Linked DNA regions of Polyangium spumosum. The protein of the gene in region 3 interacts with the protein of the main gene of each other region in a pairwise test. Links are inferred from orthologs where the notes say so. Each region holds a gene or a part of one and is shown on either strand. Other genes may lie near its edges.

What was found.
Region 1: the proteins of rlmB (region 3) and GF068_RS25680 interact in binary tests that used the Escherichia coli proteins (3 or more experiments, as listed by UniProt). The link is inferred for Polyangium spumosum from one-to-one orthologs.
Region 2: the proteins of rlmB (region 3) and tsaE interact in binary tests that used the Escherichia coli proteins (3 or more experiments, as listed by UniProt). The link is inferred for Polyangium spumosum from one-to-one orthologs.

Annotation. Positions count from the first base shown.
Region 1 is NZ_WJIE01000007.1:358,591-363,696, forward strand. Bases 1,206-4,205 are described here. They hold GF068_RS25680 (NAD(P)H-hydrate dehydratase), read right to left. Parts: upstream 3,537-4,205; coding sequence 1,875-3,536; downstream 1,206-1,874. Other genes in these bases: GF068_RS25675 (RNA polymerase sigma factor), read right to left, coding at 1,206-1,682; GF068_RS25685 (pyridoxine 5'-phosphate synthase), read right to left, coding at 3,533-4,205. Also shown: GF068_RS25670 (thiolase family protein), read right to left, coding at 1-1,057; more of GF068_RS25675, read right to left, coding at 1,110-1,205; more of GF068_RS25685, read right to left, coding at 4,206-4,270; molecular chaperone HtpG, read right to left, coding at 4,297-5,106. UniProt on the Escherichia coli protein: Bifunctional enzyme that catalyzes the epimerization of the S- and R-forms of NAD(P)HX and the dehydration of the S-form of NAD(P)HX at the expense of ADP, which is converted to AMP.
Region 2 is NZ_WJIE01000006.1:441,133-446,202, reverse strand. The notes cover bases 1,206-4,169. They hold tsaE (tRNA (adenosine(37)-N6)-threonylcarbamoyltransferase complex ATPase subunit type 1 TsaE), read right to left. Parts: upstream 2,944-4,169; coding sequence 2,467-2,943; downstream 1,206-2,466. Other genes in these bases: GF068_RS43675 (hypothetical protein), read right to left, coding at 2,955-4,154; GF068_RS22815 (MlaE family ABC transporter permease), read right to left, coding at 1,660-2,451; GF068_RS22820 (class I SAM-dependent methyltransferase), read right to left, coding at 1,206-1,656. In the rest of the region: GF068_RS44320 (hypothetical protein), read left to right, coding at 3-941; more of GF068_RS22820, read right to left, coding at 964-1,205; GF068_RS22795 (XylR N-terminal domain-containing protein), read left to right, coding at 4,288-5,070. UniProt on the Escherichia coli protein: Required for the formation of a threonylcarbamoyl group on adenosine at position 37 (t(6)A37) in tRNAs that read codons beginning with adenine.
Region 3 is NZ_WJIE01000001.1:561,644-566,681, forward strand. The notes cover bases 1,456-4,387. They hold rlmB (23S rRNA (guanosine(2251)-2'-O)-methyltransferase RlmB), read left to right. Parts: upstream 1,456-2,524; coding sequence 2,525-3,250; downstream 3,251-4,387. Other genes in these bases: GF068_RS02410 (hypothetical protein), read left to right, coding at 1,456-1,651; pyrF (orotidine-5'-phosphate decarboxylase), read left to right, coding at 1,806-2,528; GF068_RS02425 (hypothetical protein), read left to right, coding at 3,271-4,387. In the rest of the region: GF068_RS02400 (MlaD family protein), read left to right, coding at 1-283; GF068_RS02405 (biotin/lipoyl-binding carrier protein), read right to left, coding at 309-524; more of GF068_RS02410, read left to right, coding at 896-1,455; more of GF068_RS02425, read left to right, coding at 4,388-4,431; GF068_RS02430 (cysteine desulfurase family protein), read right to left, coding at 4,764-5,038. UniProt on the Escherichia coli protein: Specifically methylates the ribose of guanosine 2251 in 23S rRNA.

The sequences.
Region 1 (5,106 bases), on a different replicon or contig from region 3:
TGGGGTGGCCGAGCGCGACGGCGCCGCCGCGCACGTTGACCTTGGCGTTGTCGATGCCGACGAGCTTGTTCACGGCGAGCGTGACGACGGCGAAGGCCTCGTTGATCTCCCAGATGTCGATCTGCTCCTTCGTGAGCTTGGTCCGCGCGAGCGTGTTCTCGATGGCCGCCGCGGGCGCGGTCGTGAACCACTCGGGCTCCTGGGCGGCGCCGCCGTAGCCGGCGATGCGCGCGAGCGGCTCGAGGCCCATCTCCTTGACGGCCTTCTCGCTGGCGAGCACGAGCGCCGAGGCGCCGTCGTTGATCGACGAGGCGTTCGCCGCGGTGATGGTGCCGTCCTTCTGGAAGGCGGGCTTGAGCGTGCCGATCTTGTCGGGCCGGGCGTTGGGCGGGCCCTCGTCGAGCTTCACGACGACGGGATCACCCTTCTTCTGCGGCACGTTCACGGGCGTGATCTCCGCGTCGAAGAGGCCCTCCTTCTGCGCGGCGATGGCGCGGCGGAAGCTCTCCTTGGCGAACTCGTCCTGCGCCTCGCGCGAGAACTCGTACTTCTTCGCGCACGTCTCGCCGGCGTTGCCCATGTGGAAGTTGCCGTAGGGATCCCAGAGGCCGTCGTGGATCATGCCGTCGACGATCTTGTTGTCGCCCATGCGATAGCCGTTCCGGGCCTGCATGAGGTAGTACGGCACGTTCGACATCGACTCCATGCCGCCGGCGACCACCACGTCCGCGTCGCCGAGCGCGATGCTCTTGGCGCCGAGGATGACGGCCTGCATGCCCGAGCCGCAGACCTTGCCGACCGTCGTCGCCGGCACGTTCTTGGGGATGTTCGCGTAGATGGCGGCCTGGCGGGCGGGCGCCTGGCCGACGCCGGCGCCGAGGACGTTGCCCATGAAGACCTCGCCGACGCGATCGGCCGGGACCTTCGCGCGCGCGAGGGCCGCCTCGATGGCGACGGCGCCGAGGCGCGGGGCGGGGAGGGCGGAGAGGGCGCCGAGGAAGGCGCCGATGGGCGTGCGGGCGGCGCCGACGATGTAGACGGGAACGGGCAAGGTCATCACATCCTCCGGAGGCTCGGGCGCAACGTAGCGCGCGCCTCGGAGAAGCGAACTACTCCATCATGTTGCACTGCACAAGAGACGCCTCCCGATCTGCCTCGAGGGCCTTTGCGAGCAGGCGCCTGCCGCGGTGGAGGCGGCTCATGACGGTGCCCACGGGCACACCGAGCTTCTCGGCGGCGTCCTTGTAGGTCATCTCCTGGAGGTCCACGAGGATGAGGGCCTCGCGATACACGGGCTGGATGGCCTCGAGGGCGCGGAGCGTGGGCGGCGAGAGCGCGGTCATCTCGGAGACGGCGGGCGCGGCGGTCCAGGCGTTCGGGTCGGAGTAGAGGACGTCGAGGGCGCGGCGCTCGCGACGATTGCGGCGACACTTGGTGATGAAGACGCTGAAGAGGATCTGGTGGACCCACGCCTTCAGGTTGGTGCCGGGGCGGTACTGGTTCTCGAAGCGGAGGGCGCGCTCGACGGTGTCCTGCACGAGGTCCTCGGCGAGGGCGCTGGAGCGCGACATGCGGAGGGCGCGGCCGAAGAGCTCGGGGGCCAGCGCGGCGACGCCTCGGCGGAGATCCTCGATCGAGTGTGCGTGAAGGGTCTTCGGGGTGGCGAGGGCCTGAGCGAGCATGGGTCGTGACCTCCTGGTGACCCCTCGCTTTCGCAAGGCGGGTGCCGAGGCGTGGCCCGCCCCAAGTGTCTGAAATGATTGGATCGGAAAGGGAGGTGGGTCCCGCGGACGTGTCTCTCCGACACCGGGGCGTGTCCCTCTGCCAACGCAGCGTGGGAAGGCGGGGGATCGTTCGGGCGTACGCCGCGCGCTTCAGCCCGCCAGCGGATCCGCCCCCCGCGCGAGCGCCGCGAGGATCTCCGGGACCAGGTCGGGAATCTCGCCCGCGAACAGGCCTCGATCGCAGCCGGTGCGGGCGCGCCAGAGGTCGCCGGCGAGCGCGTGGACGAGCACGCCCGCGCAGGCCGCCTCCTCGGCGGACATGCTGCAAGCAAACGCCGCGATGAGGCCGGTCAGCACGTCGCCGGAGCCGGCCGTGGCGAGGGCCGGGTTGCCCGCCATGCAGATGAAGAGGCGGCCCTCGGGCGTGGCGATGATCGTGCGGGCGCCCTTGAGGATCACGGTGGCGCTCGTGCGCGCGACGGCCTCGCGGACGGCGCCGAAGCGGTCCTGCTCGATGGCCGTCGCGCTGCGGCCGAGCAGGCGGCCGAGCTCGCCCGGGTGCGGCGTGAGCACGAGGCGGCCTCTGGCTTGCGCGAGCGACTCGGGGCGGCCGGCGAAATGGGTGATCGCGTCGGCGTCGACGACCTTGAAGCCGTCCCAGCCGAGCACGACGTGATCAACCGCCGCCCGCGCCTCCGCGCCGAGGCCGAAACCAGGGCCGATGGCGACGGTGCGGCGTCCAGCGAGGGCCGCGTCGAGTGAAGGGCCGATGCGGCTCGGGTCGATCCGCGTGGTCATCACCTCGACGACGCGTGACTCGAGCGACGTCGCGGCGTCGGGCCAGGTGCCGATCGTGACGAGGCCGGCGCCGGCGCGCATCGCGGCCTTCGCCGTGAGGAGCGAGGCGCCGAGCTTGCCGGGTGAGCCCGCGACGACGAGCACGTCGCCGGCCTTGTGTTTGTGCACGCTCGCCTCGCGCGGGGCGAAGTACGAGCCGACGGTCTCGCGGCGGATGACCTCGGCGACGACGCCGACGTGGGCGAGGATCGGCGGATCGGGGACGCCGAGGTCGACGACGTGCACGTTGCCGGAGAGGCGCGCGCCTTCGGGCGTGAGCATGCCGATCTTGAGGTGGCCGAAGGTGACGGTGTCGTCGGCGCGCACGGCGATGCCAAACGGCGAGCCGCTGTCGGCGTCGAGGCCCGAGGGGATGTCGAGCGCGACGAGGCGGGCGGAGGCGTCGTTGAGGACGGCGATGACGTCGGCGAGGTGGCCGGTGATGGGCCGGTCGAGGCCCGTGCCGAAGAGGGCGTCGATCACGAAGTCGGCGCGCGCGAGCGCGGCGTGCAGCGGGCCGAGGCTCGAGCCCTCGGGCACCTCGAAGAATCGGCCGCCGAGGTCGATGTACGCGTCGTGGTTGATGCGCGCGTCGCCGGTGACCTTCTCGCTCCTGCCCGCGAGGTAGACCTCGACCTCGGCCCCGCGCGCGTAGAGGTGCCGCGCCACGACGAACCCGTCGCCGCCGTTGTTGCCCGTGCCGCAGACGACGACGACGCGCGCCTCGAGCGGGTACCTCGCGGGCTGACCGGGGCTCTGCACGTGGCGGACCGGGAACGAGCGGGCGCGCGCCGCGATCACGTCGGCCTCGTGGCTCGGCGCGCACGGGCAGCGGCGCGCCTCGATCATCGCGGAGATCACGTCGGCGGCGCCGCGCCCTGCGTTCTCCATGAGGACGACGCCCGGCACGTGGCAGGTCTCGATCGCGTACTTGTCGAACGCGCGCATCTGGGCGCGCGTGAGGACGGGGATCATCGCGAACGGCCTCGCATGCCGCGGTCGACGGCGCGACGAAGATCCCGCACCGCGCGATCCATCCCGAAGAACACCGCGTCGGCGATGACCGAGTGGCCGATGTTGACCTCGACGATGTCGGGGATGGCCACGACGGGCCCGACGTTGTGGCGCGTCAGGCCGTGGCCCGCGGCGACCTCGAGGCCGAGCGCCGAGGCGCGGGCCGCGGCGCGCTTCAGGCGATCGAGCTCGTGCTCGGCTTGCTCCCCCGACGCGTGACAGTACTCGCCCGTGTGCAGCTCGATCTGCGCGACGTGGAGGGCGGCGGAGGCCTCGACCATCTCCTCGTCGGCGCCGATGAAGAGGCTCACCTTGATCCCGCGCTCCTTGGCCATCTTCACGGCGGCCTCGATGCCGGCGCGCTTTCCCTTCACGTCGAGCCCGCCCTCGGTCGTGCGCTCCTCGCGGCGCTCGGGGACGAGCGTGATCACGTCGGGACGCACCCGCGACGCGATGCCGATCATCTCCTCGGTGACGGCCATCTCCAGGTTGAAGAGCGTCTGCACCGAGGCGCGCAGGCGCGTGACGTCGTCGTCGGTGATGTGGCGCCGATCCTCGCGCAGGTGCGCGGTGATGCCGTCGGCGCCGGCCGCTTCGCAGAGGCCGGCGGCGAAGACAGGATCGGGGTACCGCGTGCCGCGCGCGTTCCGCACGGTGGCGACGTGATCGATGTTGATGTGGAGGCGGACCGGCATGGCCGGACTCTACTACACGGCGGGAGTCAGCGCGTCACGGCCGCCGTGCTGGCCTGCGTGAGCAAATCCTGAATGTGCTTCACCAGCTTCGCCGGGTCGGTCACCACGCCCTCGGCCAGCAACGCTTGCTCGTAGAGCAGCTCGGACCAGAGCTTGATCGGCTCTGCGCTCGGGTCCTTCTCGGCCAGCGCGCTCAGGTTCTTCACGATGGGGCTCTCGGGGTTGAGCTCCAGGATGCGCTTCGCCTGCGGCGCGTCCTCGCCCATCATGCGCATGATCCGCTCCATGTTGACCCCGAGGTCCCCCTCGGCGGCGACGAGGCAGCTCGCGCTGTCGGTCAGGCGCCGCGAGGCGCGCACGTCCTTCACCCGATCACCGAGCGTCGACTTCACGGCCGAGACCGCGCTCTTGATCTGCTCGCCGGCGAGCTCGTCCGCCTTCTCGTCCTTGTCGCCGAGGTCGATGTCGCCGTGGGCGATGCTGCGCAGGCGGCGCTTGTCGTATTCGGTCAACGACTGCACGACCCACTCGTCGACCGGCTCGGTCATCAACAGCACGTCGTAGCCGCGCTTCTTGAAGGCCTCGATGTGCGGGCTCTTCTCCAGCGCGCGGCGGCTCGTGCCCGTCAGGTAGTAGATCTCCTTCTGCGACTCGGGCATCGCCGCGACGTACTGCTTCAGCGAGAGGAGCTGATCCTCCGGCGTGTTCATCGAGCCGAACCGGCAGAGGTCCGCGATCGTGTCCTTGTTCTTCCAGTCGACCGACACGCCCTCCTTGAGGACCTTGCCGAACTCCTTCCAGAACTTCGCGAACCGCTCGGGCTCGCTCTCCGAGAG
Region 2 (5,070 bases), on a different replicon or contig from region 3:
ACATGCGCACGACCACGTTCCTCTGCACCCTGCTCACGTCCCTCGCCCTCCTGTCCGGCTGCATCATCACGACGAACAACCCCGGCGGCGGCGGCAATGGCGGCGACGGCGGTGAGGCTGGTAATGGCGGCGCCGGGGGTCAGGGCGGACAGGGCGGCAGCGGCGGACAGGGCGGCGGCGGCGATCACGAGGCCACCTGCTACGAGCCGACCGCGGCCGAGGGTACGGACGGCTTCGAGGCCACGGCCGAGGCGAACACGCACACGTTCACGTTCACCGTGCCGAACGACGCGGGCGGCGGGTACGTCGAGGTCCGCGGGCACGGCGAGCAGCTCTTCATGGGCCTCATGGCCGCCACGGACCCCGACGGCGACATCTCGGGCTCGGCGAGCGGCGAGGGCGGCGTGGCCGCGCGGCGCTTCGTGGTCACGCCCGGCATGACGTATTCGGTGCGGCTCGAGGAGACCGGCGTCGCGACGGGTGACCCTCCGCAGAAGGTCACCTACGACTGGAAGTTCCACGCGGCCGTGGATTGCTTCGAGCCGAACGACACGCCCGCCGAGGCGCGGAGCATCGCCCTCGGCAAGCCGCTCAGCGCCTACATGCTCGCGGGGTACGTCGAGAATGCCTGGCCGACCTACGAGGCGCATTACGATTATTACGAGGTCCAGGTGGACAGGCCGGGCATGCTGCGCGCCACCCTGGACACGCCGATCGCGCTGTCGCTGGACATGTACGGGCCCGACGGCGAGACGAAGCTCGCCGGGGATCTGGCCCTGGAGACCGAGCCCAAGACGATCGAGGCCGAGATCACGGAGCCCGGCACCTATTACGTGCTCGTCTCCCCGTTCGTGTCGCTCTATTACAACGATTTCGACACGGGCGGCGAGCTCGCGAAGAACTGGGTCAACCCCTACGAGCTGACCGTCACGCACGAGTGAGCCCCGCTCGGGGGGGGCGGCGCTACCGGAGCACGCAGCGGAAACACGCCCGGATCGGGAGTAGGTCCGACGGCGACGCGGCGCGGTGGGTGACCCGGAAGAACCGTTCGAGCAGGCGCTCGAATTCGGCCGGGGTCCACGTGTGCAGGTGGTACCGGTCGCCGCCCCATTCGATGCGATCCCCGAGGGCCCAGCCGATGGGCGTCTTGCGGACGAAGCCCTTCAAGCCGAGGATGAGCGGGTCGTTCGGGACCGTGATGACCGCCGCGCCCTCGGGCCGGAGCAGCCGCGTGATCGCCCCGAGGATCGCGCCCGGATCCTCGCAATGCTCGAGGACCTCGGTGCAGATGATCCGGTCGAACGAGCGGGCCGGCAGGTCCATCTTGTCGACCTCACCCTTCAAGAAACGCGCGTCGTACCCCGCCAGGTTTTTCCGGGCCGTGTCGAGGAAGACGTCGGAGACGTCGATCGCCGTGATGCGGGCCCGCGGGAACATGCGCAGGACGTGCCCGCCGCCCGAGCCGATCTCGGCGAGGTCGAGGCCGTCCGCAGGGCCGATGAAGCGGCGAATGATGGCGAGGCGGCCCCTCTCGATGAGCCGGATCGGCAAGAACGAGCGCTCGTAATAGGCGTCGATCGGGTGCTCGCGGGCGAGCTCGTCGTTCAAGGCCTCGACGTCGAGGCCCGCGGGCGCGTGTTTGTCCGGACTCGCCATGCTTCACATGTCTCCCAGCATCACCTGCGTGAGGACGTAATTGGCCACGAGGATGGCCACGCAGCTCTCGACGACGGCCCGCGTCGTCGCCATACCCACGCCGCGCGCGCCGCCGGACGCGAAATACCCGTGGCGGCAGGCGATCGACGCGATCAGGAAACCAAAAATCGCGCCCTTCACGAGGCCCATGAAGAGGTCACGCGGGCGGGCGAAGTCGTGAATGCTGCGCAGGAAAAACCCCCAGTCGCCGCCGAGCCAGGCGACGGCCACGAGGTAGCAGCCGATCATGCCGATGGTCGAATAAAGCATGCAGAGGAGCGGGCCCATCATCACGCCCGCGAGCAGGCGCGGCGAGAGGAGGTACTGCACCGGGCTCACGCCCATCGTGGTGATCGCGTCGATCTGCTCGGTCACGCGCATGTTGCCGAGCTCGGCCGCCATGCCGCTGCCCGCCCGCGCCGTGATCATGAGCGCCGAGAACACGGGCGAGACCTCACGCATGAGCGAGACGGCCACGATCCCGCCCACGTTCGCCTCGGCGCTGAACTGCTTGAGCGCGTAGACCGACTGGAGCGCGACGACCATGCCGCTGAAGAGGCCCGTGAGGCCCACGAGGAAGGTCGACTGCACGCCGATGTAATCCATCGCGGCGAGCATCTGGCTCGCCCGGAACGGGGGGCGGAAGAGCCAGGCCACGGTCTGGAAGGTCAAGCTCACCGTGGTCCCGATGTTCTCGAAGAAGCCGAGCACGGGATCCAGGATCCGCTGCAAGAGCTTCGGCTCGGAGTCGTCCACGCGAGGACCTCTGTATCACGGCCGTCCGGCGCCCGTCACGGCCGCGAGCAGCGCCGAGGCGCGCGCGCCGCCCGCCTCGAGCCGCGCCCGCCTCGTCCCATCCGCCGCGACCTCGAACGTGACGGAGAGCGCGTCCCCGCCGAGCGCCGCCGCATACGGCGCGCCCCACTCGACGACGAGCACGGCCCCCTCGCCGCGCCGATCCCGCAGGCCGAGCTGCGCGAGCTCGTCCTCGTCGCCGACGCGGTAGAGGTCGGCGTGGGCGATCGGCAGGCGCGCTTCGTGCTCGTGGACGAGGGTGAAGGTGGGGCTCGTGATGGGCTCGCTCGCGGGGACGCCGAGGGCGCGGCAGAGGGCGCGGGTGAAGAAGGTCTTCCCGGCGCCGAGGTCGCCCGCGAGGATCACGAGGTCACCCGGGACGAGCGCCGCGGCGACGGCGCGGGCGAGCCGGATCGTGGCGCGACGCGTGGGGAGCGGGACGATCGTGGGCACGGCGGGAGGGCTCAGAAGCGATACGTGAGGCCCGCGGTCGCGCCCATGAGGACGATGGTGCCGTCGTCCGTGGGCACGAAGCGGAGGTTGCCGAGCTGGGTGTCGATGCGCAGCGACGGCGTGATGCCGAAGACGAGGTCGAGGGCGGCGCCGATGGAGAAATGCCCCGTGCTGCGCCCCTCGTAGGTGACGCCGTTCGGCGCGGTGACGGTGCTGCCGAGGCGGACGAAGGGGCCGAGGAAGAGCTCGGGGCCGACGTGAAAGGAAAAACCCTCCTTGCGGCCGTCGGGCGCGGTCCGGATCATGGGAGAAAAGAGCCAGCGGCCGCCGACGTCGACCCACAAGGCGGGGGGGCCGGCGACGTTGCCCGCGAGGCCGGCGAAGAGCTCGAGCCCCGACGCGCCGATCGCATAACCGCCCCGCACGCCAAAGGCGAACGCCCCGGAGCTGCCGGCGGCGCCTCCCGGCGACGAGGCGGCCCCGGAGACGCCGAGGAGGGCGGTCAAAAAGACGGGCTTGCCCGCGGTGTACGGAGGCCAGACGGCCTTCTGGGAGCCGCCGAGGTAGTTCATGGTGACCTCGTTTTTGGCCGGCTGCGGCGGCGGCGGAGGAGGCGGCGGAGGCATGAACTGGCTCATGTCGAAGGGCGGCGCGGCGCCGACCGGGGGCGGAGGAGGCGGCGGAGGAGGCGGCGGCGGAGGCGGGATGGGAGGCGGGGGCGGAGGCGGCGGGAGGGCCTGTTCCCAGGGCAAAGCGCCGACGCCGACGCCCTCGGGGCGCATGAGGACGGCGAGCATCTCCTGGACCTGGGTGGCTTGTTTCTGGGGGTCGACGTCGCGGGCGACGGACTCGACGCGGCCGAGGGTGGCGAGGTAGGCGGAGATCTCGACGCGGGTGGTGGCCTGTGCCGGCTCGACTTTGGCGGCGAGGATCCAGCTCGCGCGGAGGAGATTGGCGACGGAGGCGAACTCCTCGGGGGTATCGGCGACGCCGTCGGCGATGCGGACGAGGGCCGCGTGGGTCTCGACCTCGGAGGCGATTTGATGGTTGAACGAGGCCGCCCCACGCATGAGGTCCTGATCGAGCCCGAGGCGCGCCGCCGGCGCCGCGCCGCCCTGCGAAGGCAGGACGACGACACGATCGGCGAGGGCGGGCGCAGCCGAGAGGAGGAGCAGAGCGGCGAGGGCAAAAGCGGGGGCGCGGAGACGCATGCCGGGGGAGGATGTACCGCCTTTTCTGCGGGGGAGCGAGGGAGATGTCGCCTCCGGGAACGTGGTTGACAATCCCAGGAACCCAGTCAGTTTTCCGTCCTGTATGAAAATTGGCGAGATCGACCTTCGTAAGATGCTGGAGTTCTCCCCCCACGAGGGCCAGATCCGCCTCGGCCCGGATCGGATGTTGATCTTCCGGCAGGCTGCGTTCGGCGTGCTGCGCGCATTGCTGTTCGAGCGGCTCGGCCTCGAGATGACGAACAGCGTCCTCGCGCAGTTCGGTCATCGGTGTGGGCAAGGCGATTACGTCGCGCTCAACGCCATGTTCGATTGGGACACGGACGAAGATCGTGTCGGGTCGGGCCCGGTGCTCCATTCATGGGAGGGGCTCGTCCTCGCGAAGCCGGAGCACCTCCATTTCAATCGAGCCGAGGGGTCGTTCCACATGTACGGCGCGTGGGAGAGCTCCTACGAGGCGGAGATCCATCGGGAGCACATCGGCGAGAGCGGCGCCCCGGTATGCTTCACGCTGGCGGGATACGCCTCCGGTTACGCGTCGGCGTTCATGGATCGGCCGATGCTCTGCGTGGAGACGCAATGCGCCGCGGCCGGCGCGGAGGTGTGCCGCTGGGAGATCCAGCCGGAAGACGCGTGGGACACGCGGGCAGATCCCTACCGACGCGCGCTCGCGGCGACGGGCAGCACGATTCAAAAGGAGCTCGAGCGATCCCTCGAGCGATTGTCCACGCCGCTCCTGCGCGTCTGGGACGGCGTCCTTGCGATGCCGATCATCGGCGCGCTCTCCCCGCGGCGAACGCAGACGATCACGGCGACGCTGCTCGAGGAGGTCATCCGTTCGTCGACGCGGAGCGTGATCCTCGACGTGACGGGCGTCGATACGGTGGACGCCGAGACG
Region 3 (5,038 bases):
GCTCACGGACGCGAGGGCCACGCTCGCCAACGTCAAGCGCGTGAGCGAGACCGTCGGGGGCGAGGGCGAGCAGGCGAAGATCCGGCAGGCGATCGGCGACCTCGCCGAGATCGCGCGGAACACGAAGGGCATCACCCAGGACGCGCAGGCGATCGCGTCGAGCGTGCGTCGCGGCAAGGGGACGGTGGGCGCGCTCGTGATGGACGAGCAGCTCTACGACGACCTCCAGGAGCTCGTGCGCGACCTCAAGCACAACCCCTGGAAGTTCTTCTGGCGCGAGTAGGGGGTTCGGGGGCGCAGCCCGCGGCTCATTCGAACTCGAAGAGCGGCTCGCCTTCCTTCACGGCCTTGCCCTCCTCCGTGAGGATCTTCGTGATGGTGCCCTCGTCCTCGGCCTCGACGGGCATCTCCATCTTCATCGACTCGAGGATCGCGACGGTGGTCCCTTCCTCGACCTTGTCGCCGACCTTGACCTCGATCTTCCAGACGTTGCCCGTGATATGCGCCTTGATGACCTTTGCCATGGGGCGGCGACGCTAGCGGAGGTCCGTCTGGATGGGAAGCGAGGACGAACGGCGCCCTGCGTGGGTACCACCTCCCGGGGCCGCGGCTGATCCCGGAAACGGCGCGACAGTCAAGCGAGAAAACGCCGATTGGGGGCCTCCGGCACGGTGTTCACCCGTCTTCCGGGACGAAATTCGTGGGCGGGGCGGGGTGCGGGAGAAGAATCGACTCCACCCAATTGACAGGCATCTTCGGGAGTTGATACCGACAGGCGCCGCGGTACTCTCACATTGGCGGGTGTCCTCGGAAAGGTTCGATCGTGCTGCAGAAGCACGGCGGTCCTCCCCCGGGGCGAACGGCGAGCGCGCTGCTTTCGAAGGAGCCACGACGCATGTCCGAACAGAAGGAAAGCTCGGTCCTGTTCTCCCTCAAGGAGCTCATGAACCTCGAGGAGGACCGTATCAAGCAGGAGGAGGATGCGAAGGCCGCCGCAGCGGCCGCCGCAGAACGAGCCCGGCTCGACGAGGAGCGCCGGAAGCGCGAGGAAGAAGAAGCGCGCATCCGGGCCGAGGAAGAGCGCAGGGCCATGGAGGAGCGCAAGGCTCGCGAGGAAGCCGCGCGCCTCGAGGCGATCCGTCAAGCCGAGGTCGAGAAGGCCCGCGTCGAGGCCGAGCAGAGGGCGCGCCTCGAGGCGATGAACGCCCAGCAGCAGCACGAGCGCAAGCTCGCCGAGCTGCAGCACGACGAGTCGAAGAAGAAGCTGCGCAAGACGCTGTACGGCGTGGTCGCGGCGGTCGTCGTGATCGGCGGCGCAGCGACGTACTTCATCGTCGACCAGAGCCAGAAGGCCGAGCAAGAGCGCCTTGCGGCTGCCGAGCAGACCCGGCAACTGGAAGAAGAGAAGAAGAAGATCGAGCAGCAGGCCAAGGAGTCGCAGGCGAAAATCGACAGCCTGCTCAGCCAGCTCACGAGCGCGAAGGACGAGGCGACGCGCCTCGCCCTGCAGAAGCAGCTCGACGAAGAGAAGGCGAAGCAGGACGCAGCGAAGAAGGCCGGCGGCGGCGGTGGTCCTCGCCCCGCGGGCGGCGGCGGCGCGGCCAAGCCCTGCAACTGCGCCCCCGGCGATCCGCTCTGCTCCTGCCTCTGATCCAGCCGAGCGGCCCGCGACGACACGCACCCTACGCGGGCCGCCGTTTGCATCCCTTCGATGCAGACGCATGAAGCCCAAGGCCCCCGAGACGGCCCCGGACCTCCCGTCCGATGGCCCCCTTCCCCCCCTCGATGACCTCGACACACCCCCGATGAACGAAGCGACGAGGCGGCTCGTCTTCCCGCTCGACTACGGCTCGCTCGAAGAGGCGCGCGCCGGCGCGCGTGTCGTCGCGCCGTCGGTCGGCGTCCTCAAGGTGGGGCTCGAGCTCTTCGTGCGCGAAGGGCCGGCCGCGATCGCGGCGTGCCACGATCTCGGCCGCGAGGTCTTCCTCGACCTGAAGCTGCACGACATCCCGGAGACCGTGGGCCGCGCCGTGCAGAGCGCCGCTTCGCTCGGCGTCCGGTACTTGACCGTGCACGCGCACGGCGGCCGCGTGATGCTCGAGCGCGCAGCCAGCGAGGCCGCACGCGCGAGCTCGCCGCTCACGATCCTCGCGGTGACCGTGTTGACCTCGCTCGACGGCGCGGATCTCGCCTCGCTGGGTTTGTCGACGTCGCCCGCAGAGCAAGCCGAGCGGGTCGCGCGGCTCGCGTGGGACGCGGGTGTGCGAGGGTTCGTCGCGTCCGCGTCGGAGGCGGCGAACCTCAGGAGCGCGCTCGGCCCCGAGGCGCTGCTCGTCACGCCGGGGATCCGACCGGCAGGCAGCGACGCGGGGGATCAGAAAAGAATCACGACGCCGGCGCAGGCGATCGCAGCGGGAGCGGATCTGCTCGTGGTCGGGCGGCCGATCCGCGACGCGAAGGATCCGCTCGCCGCCGCGCGAGCCATCGTCGCCGAGATCGAGGGCGCGCTCGCCGCGCGACACACATGAGTCGACTCGTTTACGGACTCCAGCCCGTCCGCGAAGCCGTGCGCGTGCACGGCGACGCCCTCGAACGCGTGGTCGTCGAGCAAGGCAGTAACCCCAAGATCCAGGCCGTCGGGCGCTTCGCCGAGGGTCGCGGCGTCCGCGTCGAGACGGCGCCGCGCGCCGAGCTCGATCGTCGCACCGGCGGCGGCAGGCACCAGGGCGTGCTCGCCGTCGCGCCGGATCTGCGGATCCTCCGCGTGGACGCCCTCCCGATCGAGCCCACCTCCATCGTCGTCGTGCTCGACGGCATCATGGATCCGCAGAACTTCGGGGCGATCGTGCGCAGCGCCGTCGCGCTCGGGGCCACGGGGATCGTCTGGCCCGAGCACAGCTCCGCGCCGCTCTCGCCGGCGACGTTCCGCGCGTCGGCGGGCGCGATCGAGCACGCCACGCTCTGCCGCGTCTCGTCCTTGCCGGAGGCCCTGCGATCCCTCGCGGATCGTGGCGTCGCGGTGATCGCGCTCGACGCGCAGGGGCCGACGACGCTCGGCGGGATCGATCTACGCGGGCCCGTGGCGATCGTGATCGGCGCCGAGGACAAGGGCGCCCGCAAGGCCGTGCTCCGCGCCTGCCAGCACATCGCGCGTCTGCCGATGGCAGGGCCGATCGGCTCGCTCAACGCCTCGGTCGCGGGCGCGCTCGCGCTCTACGAGGTCCTCCGCCAGCGGCAGGTGCCCGCCTGAGAGCGTCCCCTCCGGCGTGGATGCTCATCGTCCTCGCCGCCGTGCCGCTGCGGCTCGCGCTCGCGCTCGGGACGGATCTCTCCCCCGACGAGGCCTACTACCTCGCGGCGGCGCGCGCGCCGGGCCTGCTCCCGCCGCTCGTCGACCATCCGCCGCTGATCCCGCTCCTGCTTCGGCTCGTCGACCGGCTCGCGGCCTTGCCGCTCGAGTTACACGTCCGGCTCGTCCCGCTCGCCTTTTCCTTCGGCCTCTCCGTCGCCACCGTGGCCCTCGCGCGACGCCGTGGGGCCGGCGCCGCGGGGAGGAACCTCGTGGCCTTCCTGTCGAGCTTCGCCCTGCTCCCGGTCGCGGGTGGCTTCGTCGCGACCCCGGACGGGCCGGCCCTGCTCGCCCTCGTGCTGGCGCTCCTCTGGGCCGACCCGGCGCCCGATGCGGCCGCCGCGTCCTCCCCACGCAGGCTCGCCGTTGCGCTCGCCTTGGGGCTCGCAGGGGCCGCGGGCGCCCTCGCCAAGGTGGTGCTCCTGCCGCTCTTTCCGCTCGTCGTGCTGCTCGCCCGCGGGCGTCGCCTCCCCGAGCGCCTCCTCGCGCTTGCTCCCCTCGCCCTCGCTGCGCCGCTGCTCGCCCCGAGCCTCGCCTTCCAGCTCCGGCATGCCTATGCCCAGCAGGCGCCCGCGTTCACGCTCCTCGGCGCCCTCGGGGCCCTCGTCGCGGCGGCCGTCGCCCAGGCGCTGCTCTGGACCCCGTGGACGCTCTTCCACGGCGCCCGCGCCCTCCGCGCCTCGCCGCTTGCCGATCGGGCGGTCGTGTTCTCGATGACGGCCCTCGTCGCCGCCTCGGCCCTCGCCCGCGCCGTGCCCCCCGAGCCGAACTGGTATGCGCCTTCGGCTTTGATCCTCGTCGTTGCGTGCGCCCGATCCGCCCAGGATTTGGCCCCGCGCGCGCGACTTGCCATGCTGCTCGCCATCCTGGTGCCCACGGCGATCGCGGCCGCGCACACGCTTCACCCGTTTCTCCCGCTGCCGCTCCGAGCCGACCCCACCGCCCGCCTCCATGGCTGGCGGCACGGGGACGGGCCTGTCCACGCGCCGGGCGTGGGCCCTTATGGTGCCGCCGCGGAGCGATGCGTGTACCAGGACACGTGCTCAGAAATAGAAGCCTACTTCCGAGTACTTAACGAGTAACCTTCAAGGCGCCACTTCACCACCGGATTCAACTGAACGAGCGGCCAGGAAAAGGCCTCGCGCGTTCGTTTCAAGCGAATGACCCTCGCGCGCCGGAAGATCGCCGAATTGTTGATCAAATTCGCATACTTGGACATGCCGCCCGGAGAAACTCCTCGCATTTCGTCGAGATAGTTCAGGCGATACACGAAGGAAGACCGGCCGGCCGCCAAGCGCGCGATATCGATCCGGTTCTCCCGGGAACCGGCTCGAAGAGAGGTCGCCAACATCGGGTTTGGATGGACGAACGCGCGCGGCGCACCCGAGCGTGAGCCGGTCGGCAGGACGAACGTTCAGGGCTTGGGGCGGGTGCGTCCGAGGACACGGGCGAACCGCGCGAGGGCCTCGTCGACGTCGTCGGCGGTCGTCTCCTCGCCCAGCGAGATCCGCACCGCCGCGAGCGCACGCGCCTCGCCCACCATCGCCGCGAGCACCGGCGAAGGCTCGGCCGTGCCCGCGCTACAAGCCGACCCGCTGGAGACGGCCACACGCTCGAGGTCGAGCGCCGCGCAGAGCTCCTCGCCCCGCCAGCCAGGGAACGAGAGGTTCGTCACGTGTGGCGCGCGAT